Regions from separate parts of the Rothia sp. HMSC072E10 genome, predicted to be linked through region 2. Evidence: riboswitches for the same ligand, from Rfam matches in the RefSeq annotation. Region 2 holds a riboswitch; the other holds the start of a gene.

Region 1 (7,368 bases), on a different contig from region 2:
CGGGCACTGGCGCGTGGGTAGAAGCCGTTCTCCCCGCCCAACGCGAGACCCACGTGACGGCGCGCCCGCTGCGGGTGAGCGATAGCATCAACGCCGTTCACGGTGAGGCTACCGCCGGTGGGAGTGAGCAGGGTCGAGCACATCTGCACGGTCGTCGTTTTGCCCGCACCGTTGGGGCCGAGAAGGGCATGAATTTCACCGGAGCTGACGCGAAGCGACACCCGGTCGACGGCGGTAAAGGCACGTTCGCCTGTGCCAAAGACGCGGCGAAGCCGTGCCGCGTCAAGAATTGTAGACATCGTGATAAAACCTTGCGGTGCTTAGTCACCCGAAGCCGCTTGAGCATGGTGTTCGCAGGCCTGCAATACGTGGGACGGGTGAGATGAATAGTCGTGAGAGAGGCACTACGTAGTGCCCGAATAATCCCAAGTCACCGACTGCAGGTGCGGAAGGTATAACAACGAAACCCTCAGAACTTTGGTATCCCAAGCGCACACTATGCGCTCCTGAAATGTATCGAACCAAAGCAGGGTTGTTTCTGAAATTTTTTAGAGCCCACCATCTGGGCGGGCATTCCGCGAGCCGGTGCGACTTTAGCGGGAGGTCATACCTCATCACTCCTAGATTCAAGGTTTCCATCAGTGTAGCACGGCTCACGGAATGCTGTGATTAAATTTTTTTTGATTTTATTCGAAGAAGTTAAAACGATCCCCCGTTATTCGATCGGAATGCCCCACCAAGTGCATAGACACCAAGAGAAATTGCGACTGCACATGCACTCATGACGGCTATACCGCTATACCCCGGAAACTGCGTAAGTAATGTACCGCCAACGGCACCGCTGATAGTTGTTCCAGCGTACATTGCCGTGTTTGAGAGGGATGATACAGTACCGCGAGCTATAGCGGTATGGCTTTGTAGCTCTCCCATGAGGACGGGGAGCATAATTCCTCCGAGAAAAAGTGCAAGAGTAAAAATACCTAAAGCAGTCCAGAAATTAGCTGTCAATGACGCCGAGAGATACACAATACTGAGTGCCATAAGTCCCATGAGCATAGTCTTCTGCGTACCTATATGTGCGACGAATCGTGACCCTGTGAGGGAGCCTAGAGCGTTGCCACATCCGATTACAAGCATGGCGAAACCGATGGTTGTCTGCGATGCCCCAAAGTCTCGCGCGAACCATGAACCTATGAAAGATAGAGATGCGAATACTCCTGTCTGGAAAATCAGGTACGCCAGGAGGGATAGCAAAAGTGAAGGGGCTTTTAAAACGTGCAGGTAGGGAGTCAGAAAATTTCCATCTTGCGCTGCAGACACAGGGGGAATGCTGGGAAAACGTGAATAGAGTATACCCAAGAGAAGAAGAGACGCTGCGGCGATTGCAAAAAATGGTATCTGCCATCCATAAGTGGAGAGGAAAGAACCTACAGGAATACCGGCGATTTGGGCTATGGCAAGTCCAGCCGTTGCATATCCCATAGTTTTAATAATGGCTTGTTTCGGCACTGTCATGGGGATAGATGCCCAAATCTGCGGTGAGATCAGAGAAGCGAACACTCCCGCAAGAAACCGGGCGGTAAAAAGAGACCAAAACCCCCATGCTAAACCGCATAAGCCCGTAAAAAGCGTAAAGCCGATGGACCCGGTAAGAATAATGCGCCTGCGATCAACGCGGTCTGACAGCGGGCCTGCAATGAGTGCGAAAATTGCATACCCTAAAGCGTATGCAGAGACGAACCACCCTGATTGTTCTGTGCTGGTGTTGAACTCCTTGCTGAGTAGCGGAAGCAGAGGGGCAGTGAGAAAAGTATCTGTGCCGATGACAAAGAGAGTGCTGAATGATACAAGCCGCATGGTTGCCTCAGAATTTTGAGGTAGCTGATGAGATGTATTGTGAGAACTCATTGTGCATCCTTTCATGTTATTTCTATGTTCGTCGAAATTAGAATAAATCTATATTATGCTAGAGGGCAAGCCCAAGATGTAATATTCTGTCACAGAGTCATGAAGGCTCAATACGTTATGCGAAAAACCCGGAAAGGCGTGGTTATGGGTAAGGAACGGCTGTATCACCCCACCTCTGATGACGTGACGTTGGATCGTGTCCTTGGCGCATTGTCAGACCCCATTCGACGAGATGTTCTCGCCCGTATCGCAGACCACGGGCCACAGTTCTGCGGTGATTTTGACTATGGAATCGCCAAATCTACGATGTCTTATCATTTCAAAGTGCTCCGAGAATCAGGGCTCATGCACACCGAAGTGCTGGGAACGCACCGTAAAATTACACGCCGAGACAGCGTGATTGAGAATCTTTTCCCCGGTCTTTTAGACTCTGTTGGACTACCACCGGGTCAAGGCCAATGGGGTGAATCTGCTGCGGATACTACAGGTGCCTGACTCGGCTAATCGGGTTGAGAGTATGCGAACCCCTAAAATGAGGTCAGAGCAAAGGCAATTCATAAAACGTCATCTTTGCAATGAAGCGTCTTAAAGTGTCGCGCACTCCTAAAACCCTTGACCCCGCGCAACCGATTATGACACCCTAATGACAGGTCAAGAGCGCCAGCGACAAGCCCCAGCTAGCTGGCCGGCAACCCTCCTCCGCGGTGGGGTGCCCTGGGTGAAGACCGGGCGTTACGCACAAGCGTGACGCAAGCGCGGGACCGATGTGACCGAATCCGGTACATCAATCGTGACAGGACAACTCAACGACGATTCCTGTACCGCTCGGCATGCGGCCCCCTAACTATCCCCTTAGGAGAGCCAAGCATGAGCAACAACACTACCGTCCCGACTCCCGCCAACCCCGCCGGTTGGAAGTTCGAAACCCGCCAGATTCACGCGGGACAGGCACCGGATGCCGCAACGGGAGCTCGGGCACTACCCATCTACCAGACCACTTCCTTCGTCTTCGACAGTGCAGAGCAGGCAGCGAACCGCTTCGCTCTCGCCGAGCTGGGCCCCATCTACACCCGCCTCAACAACCCCACCCAGGAAGTTATCGAGAACCGCATCGCCTCCCTCGAGGGCGGCGTCGGCGCGCTCCTGCTGGCCTCCGGTCAGGCGGCCATCACCTACGCAATCCTGAACATTGCCGGTGCCGGTGACCACGTGGTCGCTTCGCCCTCCGTGTACGGCGGTACCTATAACCTGCTCAAGTACACCCTCGCCGATCTCGGCATCGAAACCACCTTCGTTGAGAATCCTGACAACCTCGACGAGTGGCGCGCCGCGGTTCGCCCCAACACCAAGCTGTTCTACGGCGAGTCCGTGCCCAACCCCCGCAACGACGTGCTCGACATTGAGCCCATCGCCGCAATTGCCCACGAAAACGGCGTGCCCCTGATCGTGGACAACACCGTGCCCACCCCCTACCTGCTGCGCCCCATCGAGCACGGCGCGGATGTGGTCGTCCACTCCGCCACCAAGTACCTGGGCGGCCACGGCACCTCCATCGGCGGCGTGATTGTGGACTCCGGTAACTTCGACTACGGCGCAGACCCCGAGAAGTTCCCCAAGTTCAACCAGCCTGCCCCCGGCTACCACGGCCTGGTCTACGCACGCGATCTGGGCAAGGACTCCGCGTTCGGTGCGAACCTCTCCTACATTCTGAAGGCCCGCGTTTCGCTGCTGCGTGACACCGGTGCCGCCATCTCGCCGACCAACGCCTTCAACATCGGCATCGGTCTGGAGACCCTCTCCCTGCGCATCGAGCGCCACATCGAGAACGCCACCAAGGTCGCTCGCTGGCTCGAAGCCAACCCGCAGGTCGACCGTGTTATCTGGGCTGGCTTGGAATCCTCTCCCTGGTACGAGCGCGCACAGAAGTATCTGCCCAAGGGCCCCGGCGCGGTCGTCGGTTTCACTCTCAAGGGCGCAACCCTGGAGCAGACCCGCGACTTCGTGGACGCCCTGAAGCTGCACTCGAACGTGGCCAATATTGGTGACGTGCGCTCGCTCGTGATTCACCCGGCCTCCACCACCCACTCCCAGCTGTCCGCCGAGGAGCTGGAGAAGATTGGCGTGTACCCGAACTTCGTGCGCCTCTCCGTCGGCATCGAGAACATCGACGATATTCTTGCCGACCTGCAGCTGGGTTTCGACACCCTCTCCTAAACGCGGCGGCCCGCCCCCGCGGACGGGCCGAGGAGGCGCCACCCGGCACCCCTCAGCCCGTCCGCGGGGGATTACCCCGCATCCGTTATCTTTGCCGTTTCTGACCCGCCGCCCCTAACTGGCCGACGCGTTCTTACCGCCGCGACGCGGACAGCTCTGCACAACCCACCGGAGGGACCCATGACCGCTCAGACCACCCCCGAAACCTGTACTGCCCAGCCCGTGACCGCCCCCATTCCCGTGGCGGGCACCCGCACCGAACATCCCGAGGCGCAGGGCTACCTGCGTCAGCTGGCCATCGGTGATTTTGAACTTGAATCCGGCATCACCCTGCCGCAGGTGACCATCGGCTACGAAACCTGGGGTACCCTCAACGAGACCGGCGATAACGCCATCCTCATCCTGCACGCACTCACCGGCGACACGCATGTCTCCCGCGGCGTGCCCACCCCGGATATGCCCGCGCCCCTCATCCGCGCTATCGAATCCGACGGCTGGTGGGAGGGCATCGTGGGCCCCGGCGCGGTCATCGACACCAACCGATACTTCGTCGTTGCCCCCAATATTCTGGGCGGCTGCTACGGTTCGACCGGTCCGGCCAGCATCATTCCCGAGGGCTACCCGGGCGCCGGCGAGCACTGGGGATCCCGATTCCCGCTCGTCACCATCCGCGACTCGGTGCGTGCTGAGGCGCGTCTGGCCCGGGCCCTGGGCATCACGAGCTTCCGCTACGTCATCGGCGGTTCCCTCGGGGGCGCACGCGCCGTAGAATGGGCCGCAACCAACCCCGAGCTGGTGCGCGGATGCGCGGTCATCGCTTCCGGTCCTTCGGCCACCGCCGAGCAGATTTCCTGGGCGCACACGCAGAACCTGGCGATTCGCTCCGACGCGAACTTTGCCGGCGGCGACTACTACAACGGCCCCGCGCCGGCCGCGGGCCTCGCCCTGGCCCGCCGCATCGCCCACACCACCTACCGCAGCCCCGCCGAGCTGGAGCACCGCTTCGGCCGCGAGGAGAACCGCGGAGAAAGCGTTGAGGGCGGCTTGCTGGGCCAGCATCGCGGACGCTACGCCATCGAGAGCTACCTGGATCACCACGGCAACAAGCTGGTGGAACGCTTCGACGCGAACAGCTACCTGGCCGTCAACGAGGCCCTCATCTCGCACGATGTGGCGCGCGGTCGCGGCTCGCTCTCGCAGGCGCTGGCCCGCACCGATTGCGAGTGGACAATTGCCGCGGTGAACACCGATCGCCTGTTCTTCCCGCACGAGTCGCATCGCCTGGCGGAGGCGTTGCCCAACCCGGTCGAGGTGAACATCATCGAGTCGAACCACGGCCACGATGGCTTCCTCATCGAGGCAAAGCAGGTGGAACGCATCCTGGCTTGCGCCCTGGGCACGGCCGAGGATGAGCCTCTGGACGAGAAGACTCGCGAACGCGAGGCTCTCGAATCCATTACGAGCCTGTACCGCACTGTGGCATAGCCGCCTGAGAACCGCTTTGCCGATGCGGGGCCTGCCCGAGAATTTCCGCGGTGGACGGGGAACTCCGGGGGTACTCATAGTGTCGTCATAGGCTCTTCCACCAGGTGAGAACATCGGTAAAACACCGTTCATGACGGAGCGCGTGCCGCCGGTCCTTCTACGTGAGGGATCGGCGGCACGCGGTCGTTCCACCAAAAATAGTATTTGCACTAGTCAGGTAAATATATTCCGCTGGAAGGGGCGCGGTGCCCCGCCTCAAGATCCTCGGGAACATGCTTTTTGGGGCCCGAAAAGAGAAGACGGCTCAGTTTGCTTTAGACCCGCTCTAACCTCCTAGCATGTAATCCGTGGCAAGTATTCAAGAGGTAGCAGAGCAGTTGGGGGTGAGCACCCACGCCCTGCGTTATTACGAAAAAGAGGGGTTAATCGCGGTGCCCCGAGATGCTCACGGAAATCGCGTATTTGACGAAGAGTCCATCTCTTCGGCTCGGTTTATTGCCACCTGCCGACAGGCCGGAATGAGTCTTGCTGACATCCGCACTATTCTGAGCAACCCGCACGACCACGCTCTCTCCATCGAGGTGATGGAACGTGCCCGAGTGAAGATTGAAAACGAAATCCTCGGATTGCAGCTGAATCTTGAGCACCTAGACCGCCGTATTCAGGAGCATCGCCGTCAACTGGGCGATGCGGCCTAATAGGAATGTCGCTAGTAGCGACGGCTAACGCAGCATGGAACGCCCGGTATTCCCCGGATGGGGGGAACCGGGTGTATTTTCGTGCCCGGATGCTCACGCATAGCTCTTGGGCCTCTTCAGCTTGGGGTCAGCCTGGGGGGGGCTTAACCCCAGGTCACGTTCTCCGGGTCTACGCCGTGCGTTCGAATGCCGGTGGCGCGGTACCCCATGATGACGGTGATCCGTTCAAGACCTGTATCGGTGTAGTATCGGTACCCGTTGAACTCATCGTGTGCTGGGTTGAGTAGGCCTCGCTGCTCCCAATGGTGTAGCGTGCGGACTGTAAGCCCGTGCAATGATGCCGCTTCTCCCACGGTGTATTCGTGCTGCCCGTCAGGTGGTGTTATGTTCGCGTCCATGGTGTCACTCTAAAACCTGACGTTAGGTGAGGGTCAAGCCTTGAGCGGAAATCTATTTCGGTTGTTTATGGCAGGCTCCTCGGTAAGATGAAGATATGAGTGAAAATACGTACATTGTCGAATATTCCCGACCCGAGGATGAACGCGCCGGAACCCACCTGGTGCTTCTGCTGCACGGCTACGGATCCCAGGAGCATGATTTGCTGTCCCTGGCGGCGCATCTTCCGCAGGAGGGCATCACTTACGCGGGGATGCGCGCCCCGCAGCCGGTAGGCACCCAGTTTTCGGCGGACGCAACCGGCGCGCACATTCCCGCCGAGGCCATAGGTTACCAGTGGTATCCGCTGGATCAGCAGCTCAATGCGGATGTGCGATCCATAGAACAGGCCAGCGACTACGTCCTGGAGTGGGTCGAGCAGCACGAATCACACTATGCTTCGGTCGCGCTGGTGGGGTTCTCGCAAGGCATGGCGGTGGCGACTTCTATGGTGCGGCATCGCCCAGGAAAATTTGCTGCACTGGTGGGGCTCTCCGGATACGCGGTCGAATCAGACTCTCCCTATTTCAGGGATGACGAGCTCAAAGCCACCGAGCTACCCGTTTTCTACGGCAGGGATCAGGAAGACCCTATTATTCCGCAGCCCTTCGTGGATTACACCTATGAG
Region 2 (6,737 bases):
CGCCCGGTTATGAGCCTAGCCCGCGAGCTTCGGCGAAACCGGCGGCGCAACAGTACACACCGAACAACATCAACGGATCCTCACATGTCTGAACCTCAGAAGGCGACAGCGCCCACCAGCGCACTCGACCGCTACTTCAAGATTTCCGAGCGTGGCTCCTCCATCGCCGCAGAATTCCGCGGCGGCCTCGCCGCATTCTTCGCCATGAGCTACATCGTGGTGCTGAACCCCCTCGTCATCGGTACCGGTGCTGACGCATCCGAACGCACCCTCGGCATCGCACCCGTCGCGGCTGTGACCGCGCTGGTTGCCGGTGTGATGACCATCCTCATGGGTGTTATCGCCAAGCAGCCTTTCGCCATGGCGGCTGGCCTGGGCGTGAACGCGCTACTCGCCTCCACCATTGCCACCACCCCGAACCTGACCTGGGCAGACATCATGGGCCTGGTCGTTCTCGCCGGTCTGATCATGACCGTTCTGGTGCTCACCGGCTTCCGTACCGCGGTGTTTGAGGCGGTCCCCGAGTCGCTCAAGACCGCGATCGTGGTCGGTATCGGTTTCTTCATTTCCTTTATCGGTCTGGTCGACTCCGGTATTATCCGCCGCATGCCTGACGCAGCTGGCACCACCGTTCCGGTGAGCCTCGGCGCGGGTGGTCACCTGCTCGGCTGGCCCACCCTCGTCTTCCTCTTCGGCCTGTTCTTCACCATCGCCCTGTTCATCCGTAACGTGAAGGGCGCGATCCTATGGGGCGTGCTCGCCTCCACCGCGCTGTCCCTGATTCTGGAGGCGGTTGTCCCCTCCGGTTCCGTGAAGAAGGCTGCAACCGGCTGGTCCCTGAACGTGCCCTCCCTGGCTGACCTGAAGTTCACCACCCCGAACTTCTCCCTCATCGGTTCCGCTGACCTGTTCGGCGCGTTCACCCATATCGGTCCGCTGGCTGCTTCGCTGCTGGTGTTCACCATTCTGCTGTCCGTGTTCTTCGACGCGATGGGCGTTTCGGTGGGTCTTGCCGCAGAGGCTGGCACCATGAAGGACGGCAAGGTCGAGGACATCGACAAGGTCCTGCTCGTGGACGCTTTCGGTTCCGTTGTCGGTGGTGGCGCATCCGGTTCCGCCAACCAAATTTTCGTGGAGTCCGCCACCGGTATTGGTGCGGGCGCACGCACCGGTTTCGCAAACATTGTGACCGGTGTGCTGTTCCTGCTGGCGATTTTCATCTCGCCGCTGGTCACCATCGTTCCCTTCGAGGCGGTCGCCCCGGCTCTGGTCGTGGTCGGCTTCCTGATGATCCGCCAGGCCGTGAACATCGACTGGACCGACTGGGGTCTGGGCATCCCGGCGTTCTTGACCATTATTTTCATGCCGCTGTCGTACTCGATTGCGAACGGTATTGGTGCCGGTTTCGTGTCCTACACCTTCATTCGCCTGGTGCAGGGCCGCGGCAAGGATGTGCACTGGCTGATGTACCTGGTCTCCGCAGTGTTCGTGATTTACTTCGGTATGGGCATCATTAACGGCTGGACCCACTAAGTCCGCTAACTCCCGATAATCGCCTCTTTGAGGGGCATATACGAAGAATGGCAGAATCGTTCCGGTTTCGGAATGATTCTGCCATTTCTTTATCTGCCCACCCGCACTCAGCATGTACGAGAGGCAGGGAAAGTTACGAGATTTAGCGGACGTCTCCATCCACGTAGAACCAGGCGCCGCCCACCTTCTCAAAGCGCGACAGCTCGTGCATACTGCCCTTCACCCGCTCCTCCACAGGGGTGCCCGGCACCGACCGGTAATACGCAACGAACTCCACCGTGCCGGAGGCGTCAAAGGGGCCGCCCGAAGAGCCCAGAATATCCAGGCGGTACCAGCGGATACCATCCTCCAGCTCCAGGGTGCTCGGGCGGGTACTCGGATGCCAGCTCGCCAGCAGGTACGCCGCATCGCCGGTCGCAAAGGCGGTAAAACGCGAGCGCATCAGCTGCTCCGGCGCGGGGGCGGTCAGCGTTCCGGAGGCGGCAAACTCGCCCAGGAACCTGCCGCAGCAGGCGCCGTACACCTCGCCGCTCGAGCAGGGGCAGCGGTCGTCATGATTCAGTTCAGTCATGCCAACCAGTATAGGGAACGCGCCGCGCCAAGAAAGCACAGCGCAGAGAAACGCCCGCTCTGCCGGGGATACAAATCCTCCAGCAGAACGGGCGTTCTTGTTTTCAATCGTTAAGTTTGAGCGAACCTACACGGCACGCATCAGCGGCACCGCTTATTCAGCGATTGCGCGAGCCGGGGTGTCAGCCGCGGAAGGCTTGCCCACGTATGCGCCGCGGTACTTAGCAGCCGGGTGGGAGTCAGCAACCTTGGTGTGGCCCTTACCGAAGATGTTCTCACGCAGGGTGTTGCCCTCGTACTCGGTGCGGTAGCGGCCGCGCTTCTGCAGCTCGGGAACAACGTACTCGATGAAGTCCTCGAAGGAGCCCGGGGAGACGTGGTACGCCAGGTTGATGCCGTCCAGGCCACCCTCGTCGATCCAACGCTCCAGCTCGTCAGCAACCTGAACCGGGTCACCAACAATGACCTCGCCCATGCCGCCGAGGGTGGTGTGCTCAGCGATGTCCTTGCGGGTCCACTTCTTGTCTTTCGCCTGCAGGGTGAAGGGGGTCAGGAAGGACTGAATCGACTCGGTCTGCACGTAGTTCAGGACCTCGTCCTCGTCGAACTGGGACAGGTCAACACCGGACCAGCCGCCGACAATAGCCTGTGCAGAGTCGAGGTTCACGTACTTCTTGTAATCCTCGTACTTTGCCTTTGCCTTCTCTTCGGTCTCATCCACGATGACCGAGAGCATTGCCAGGATCTTCACGTCGTCGCGGCTACGGCCCTGCTCCTCGACAGCGGCGCGAATACGGTCGGTCACAACGCGGGTCAGGTCCGGGCGCAGGGCGCTGATGAACACAGCCTCGGCGTGCTTACCGGAGAACTTCTGGCCGCGGCTGGATGCACCAGCCTGGAAGATCACGGGGGTGCGCTGCGGGCTCGGCTCGGTCAGGGAGATGCCGGGCACGGAGAAGTACTTGCCCTTGTGGCCAATCGGGTGAACCTTGGAGGGGTCAGCGTAGATGCCGCGCTCGCGGTCCTTGATGACTGCGCCGTCTTCCCAGGAGCCTTCCCACAGCTTGTAGCAGACGTCCAGGAACTCGTCGGCGATCTCGTAACGCTCGTCGTGCGGGATCTGGGTGGGCAGGCCCTGGTTCTCAGCAGCCGAAGGCAGGTAAGAAGTCACAACGTTGAAGCCGACGCGGCCCTCAGTGAGGTGGTCGAGGGAGGCGTAGCGGCGAGCCAGGGTGTAGGGCTGCTCGAAAGTAGCGGCAGCAGTCACACCGAAGCCGAGGTGCTCGGTCACTGCAGCCATTGCAGAAATCTGGGTTGCGGGGTCATTCACGGGAACCTGAGCGGCACCCTCGATAGCGGGAGCGGCAGAGTTCTTGTACACGTCGTAGATGCCGACCACGTCAGCGATGAACACGGCGTCAAACAGGCCGCGCTCAAGGGTCTTAGCCAGGTCAGTCCAGTACTTGATGGTGTTGTACTCGGTTGCGCGGGAGCGCGGGTGACGCCAGAGGTCGAAGCTCTGGTGACCGATGCAGGTCATCTCGAATGCGTTAACTACGATGCGCTTCTTCTGCTCAGCCATCGATTTTCCTTTCGCGAATGATCGGGGGGACGATCGGGTTTGTGCCCTGCACCCCGCGCGCCGCCTCCTGATGCCTTCTGCGTTCGGTGGTGGCCTTCGTGCAGGTGGCGCGTTCGCGCCGTACTTGCCTCGTAACGTTGAGGCCAGATCATCATCTGGGGCACCCCGCTACGGGAGAGGGTTGCCGCCCGGCCAGCCAGAGCTTAGCGCCGGGACTCATGATCTCGTGGTTCCGAGTCTACGGTGCGCGCGGGAGGGAGAGCACGTTTGTGACGAAAAAATCTTTTTGTGACGCGGGACCGAAATATTTCGTGATAAATGCGAAATAAAGAGTCATAGAAATTCATACGCGCCCGCAGGGTTGATTGAGGCGTGGCACAGCCCATAGGGTGAGTAGAGCAAACCATCCAGAGCGACCGAGAGACCTGGCTCCACGACGTCGCAGCAACCGATAGCGGCTTCCCCACCGCCGGTGCTAACGCCAGGAACGATGGAAGTGACTATGACACTCAACAGTGCAGTAACTCCCGGCGCATCCGAATCCTCAGCGAACCGGCACGCCGTATCCAGTGCCGCAGTGCCCCTCGTCTTCGATGCCGTTGGCCAGTCCTTTGCGGTACCCGGCGGAACCCACGAGGTTCTGCGCGAGGTCACCTTCACCGCCGAACCCGGCGAAATTATCTCGGTGATTGGCTCCTCGGGATGCGGCAAATCCACCCTCCTGCGTGCAGCCGCCGGCCTGAACCGCATCACCGCCGGCACCGTGCGCATCGGCGAGAAAGCCGTGACCGGACTCGACCCCCGCGTGGCCATTGGTTTTCAGGAACCGCGACTGCTCCCCTGGCGCACCGTCGCCGACAACGTGGCGCTCGGCCTGCCGCAGGGCACCAAGAAGGCCGAGGGCGAGGCGACCGTGACCCGCCTGCTGAGCCTGGTCGGCTTGAGCGAGTACGCCGACCACCGCCCAAAGGAAATTTCGGGCGGCATGGCGCAACGCGTCTCCCTGGCCCGAGCGCTCGCCCGCACCCCCGGCGTGCTGCTGCTTGACGAACCCTTCGGCGCCCTTGACGCGCTGACCCGCATCAACATGCAGGATTTGCTGTTGGACGTGCACCGCCAGGATCCGACCACGATTCTGCTGGTCACCCACGACGTGGAGGAGGCGCTCTACCTCTCCGACCGGGTCATCGTGCTCGGTAAGGATACCCCGGAGGGCCCCGCGACCATTCAGCGCATCGTGACCGTTGACCGTGCCCACCCCCGCGACCGCGCGGATGCAGAAATCACCGCGTTGCGTAGCGAACTGCTCGCCGAGCTCGGTGTGGAGGAAATCGCGGCCTAAGCCGCCGCAAGCCCTCTCGGTATTAGCGCCGTCTAGGGTATATAACCAATTAGCTATACCCTGCGGGCCGCGCTCCTCATCTCATCACATCATCATCTTCAGAAGCGAAAAGAACCATCATGACTTTCTCCCCGTCTCGCCGTACCGCCCTCAAGTCCCTGGCCGCAGCCGCCGCCTTCGCAACCCTGCTCAGCGGTTGCGCCGGTGAGGGTTCCGGCTCCTCCAACGCCTCCGGTGCAGCCGGCGGCGGCAAGGACACCGTGACCATTGACTACGCCACCTACAACCCGCTCTCGCTGATTATCCACAAGAAGGGCTGGCTCGAGACCGCCCTGTCCGCCGAGGGCAAGAAGGTTGAGTGGGTCAAGTCGGCCGGCTCGAACAAGGCCAACGAGGCGCTGCGCAGCGGCAACATCGACGTCGGTTCCACCGCGGGCTCGGCGGCGCTGCTGGCCCGCGCGAACGGCTCCCCCATCAAGGTCATCAGCCTCTACTCGCAGCCCGAGTGGTCGGCGCTCGTCACCCGCAAGGACTCGGGCATCACCAAGGTCACCGACCTGAAGGGTAAGAGCGTGGCCGTCACCAAGGGTACCGACCCCTACTTCCTGCTCCTGCAGGCCCTCAAGCAGGCCGGCATTTCCGCCTCCGACGTGAACATTCAGAACCTGCAGCACGCCGACGGCCGCACCGCCCTGGACAACGGCCAGGTCAACGCGTGGAGCGGTCTGGACCCGATTATGGCTGCCGCCGAGGTGGAGAGCGGCGACGTGCTCTTCTACCGCAACCTGGACTTCAACACCTACGGCTTCCTGAACGCCACCGAGAAGTTCATTCAGTCCAACCCGACCGCCGCGCAGGTCATCGTGGACGTGTACGAGTACGCTCGCGCCTGGGCCAAGAAGAACCCCGAAGAGGCCGTGAAGATTGTCGAGGAAGAGTCCGGCATTAAGCACGAGACCGCCCAGGTCGTCATGGACCGCACCCACCTGGACATCGACCCGGTTCCGGGCGCCAAGCAGGTTGAGGTACTCAAGGGCGTTGGCCCGATTCTGGTCGAGTCCGGCGACGTCCCCTCCCAGTCCGACGTGGACAAGGCCCTGAACAGCATCGTGGACGACCAGTTCGCGAAGAAGGCTGACAGCGCCGCAGTCGAGAAGATTGCCAAGGCGGTGGAGAAGTAATGACCGCCGCAACCATTGCCCCCGCGCAGGAGAGCGCGGCCAAGCTCCCGACGCCGAAGCTTCCCTCGAACCCCTTCGCCGGCAAGCAGTACCTGGGCCTGATCCTGCCCCTGGCGCTCATTGCGCTCTGGTATATTCTGAGCACCAACGGCGTGTTCACGCAGGTCCAGCTGCCCTCCCCCGACCGTGTGGTGGGCGCCGGTATCGAGCTGGCGCAGCGCGGTGAGCTGGCCAAGCACGTCGCGATTTCGACCCAGCGCGTGCTGATTGGCTTCGGCATCGGCGCGGTACTCGGCCTGGTGCTGGGATCGCTGATTGGCCTGTCGACCCCGGTGCGCGTGTTCGTCGCCCCGACCATCGGCGCTCTGCGCGCGGTCCCCTCACTCGCGTGGGTCCCGCTGCTTTTGCTGTGGATTGGCATCGGCGAGAACTCGAAGGTGACCCTCGTGGCCATCGGCGCGTTCTTCCCCGTGTACACCACGGTTTCCGCTGCCCTCGCCCACGTGGACCCCAAGCTCGTGGAGATGGC

Evidence for each region. A riboswitch is a leader RNA that binds a small molecule or an ion and turns the genes downstream of it on or off. The one in region 2 is predicted to bind S-adenosylmethionine.
Region 1: another riboswitch for S-adenosylmethionine. It lies ahead of HMPREF2944_RS03630 (bifunctional o-acetylhomoserine/o-acetylserine sulfhydrylase); the one in region 2 lies ahead of HMPREF2944_RS01075 (LLM class flavin-dependent oxidoreductase).

Annotation. Positions count from the first base shown of each region.
Region 1 is NZ_KV814488.1:75,689-83,056, forward strand. It holds gene HMPREF2944_RS03625 (ABC transporter ATP-binding protein) at 1-299, opposite strand, end outside; gene HMPREF2944_RS08995 (MFS transporter) at 700-1,908, opposite strand; gene HMPREF2944_RS09000 (ArsR/SmtB family transcription factor) at 2,053-2,403, shown strand; SAM riboswitch class IV at 2,558-2,670, shown strand; gene HMPREF2944_RS03630 (bifunctional o-acetylhomoserine/o-acetylserine sulfhydrylase) at 2,776-4,122, shown strand; gene HMPREF2944_RS03635 (homoserine O-acetyltransferase MetX) at 4,303-5,607, shown strand; gene HMPREF2944_RS03640 (MerR family transcriptional regulator) at 5,955-6,305, shown strand; gene HMPREF2944_RS03645 (MerR family transcriptional regulator) at 6,449-6,703, opposite strand; gene HMPREF2944_RS03650 (alpha/beta hydrolase) at 6,799-7,368, shown strand, end outside.
Region 2 is NZ_KV814481.1:77,687-84,423, reverse strand. It holds gene HMPREF2944_RS01085 (NCS2 family permease) at 85-1,533, shown strand; gene HMPREF2944_RS01080 (YchJ family protein) at 1,676-2,104, opposite strand; gene HMPREF2944_RS01075 (LLM class flavin-dependent oxidoreductase) at 2,258-3,685, opposite strand; SAM riboswitch class IV at 3,801-3,909, opposite strand; SAM riboswitch class I at 4,086-4,182, shown strand; gene HMPREF2944_RS01070 (ABC transporter ATP-binding protein) at 4,188-5,027, shown strand; gene HMPREF2944_RS01065 (aliphatic sulfonate ABC transporter substrate-binding protein) at 5,147-6,208, shown strand; gene HMPREF2944_RS01060 (ABC transporter permease) at 6,208-6,737, shown strand, end outside.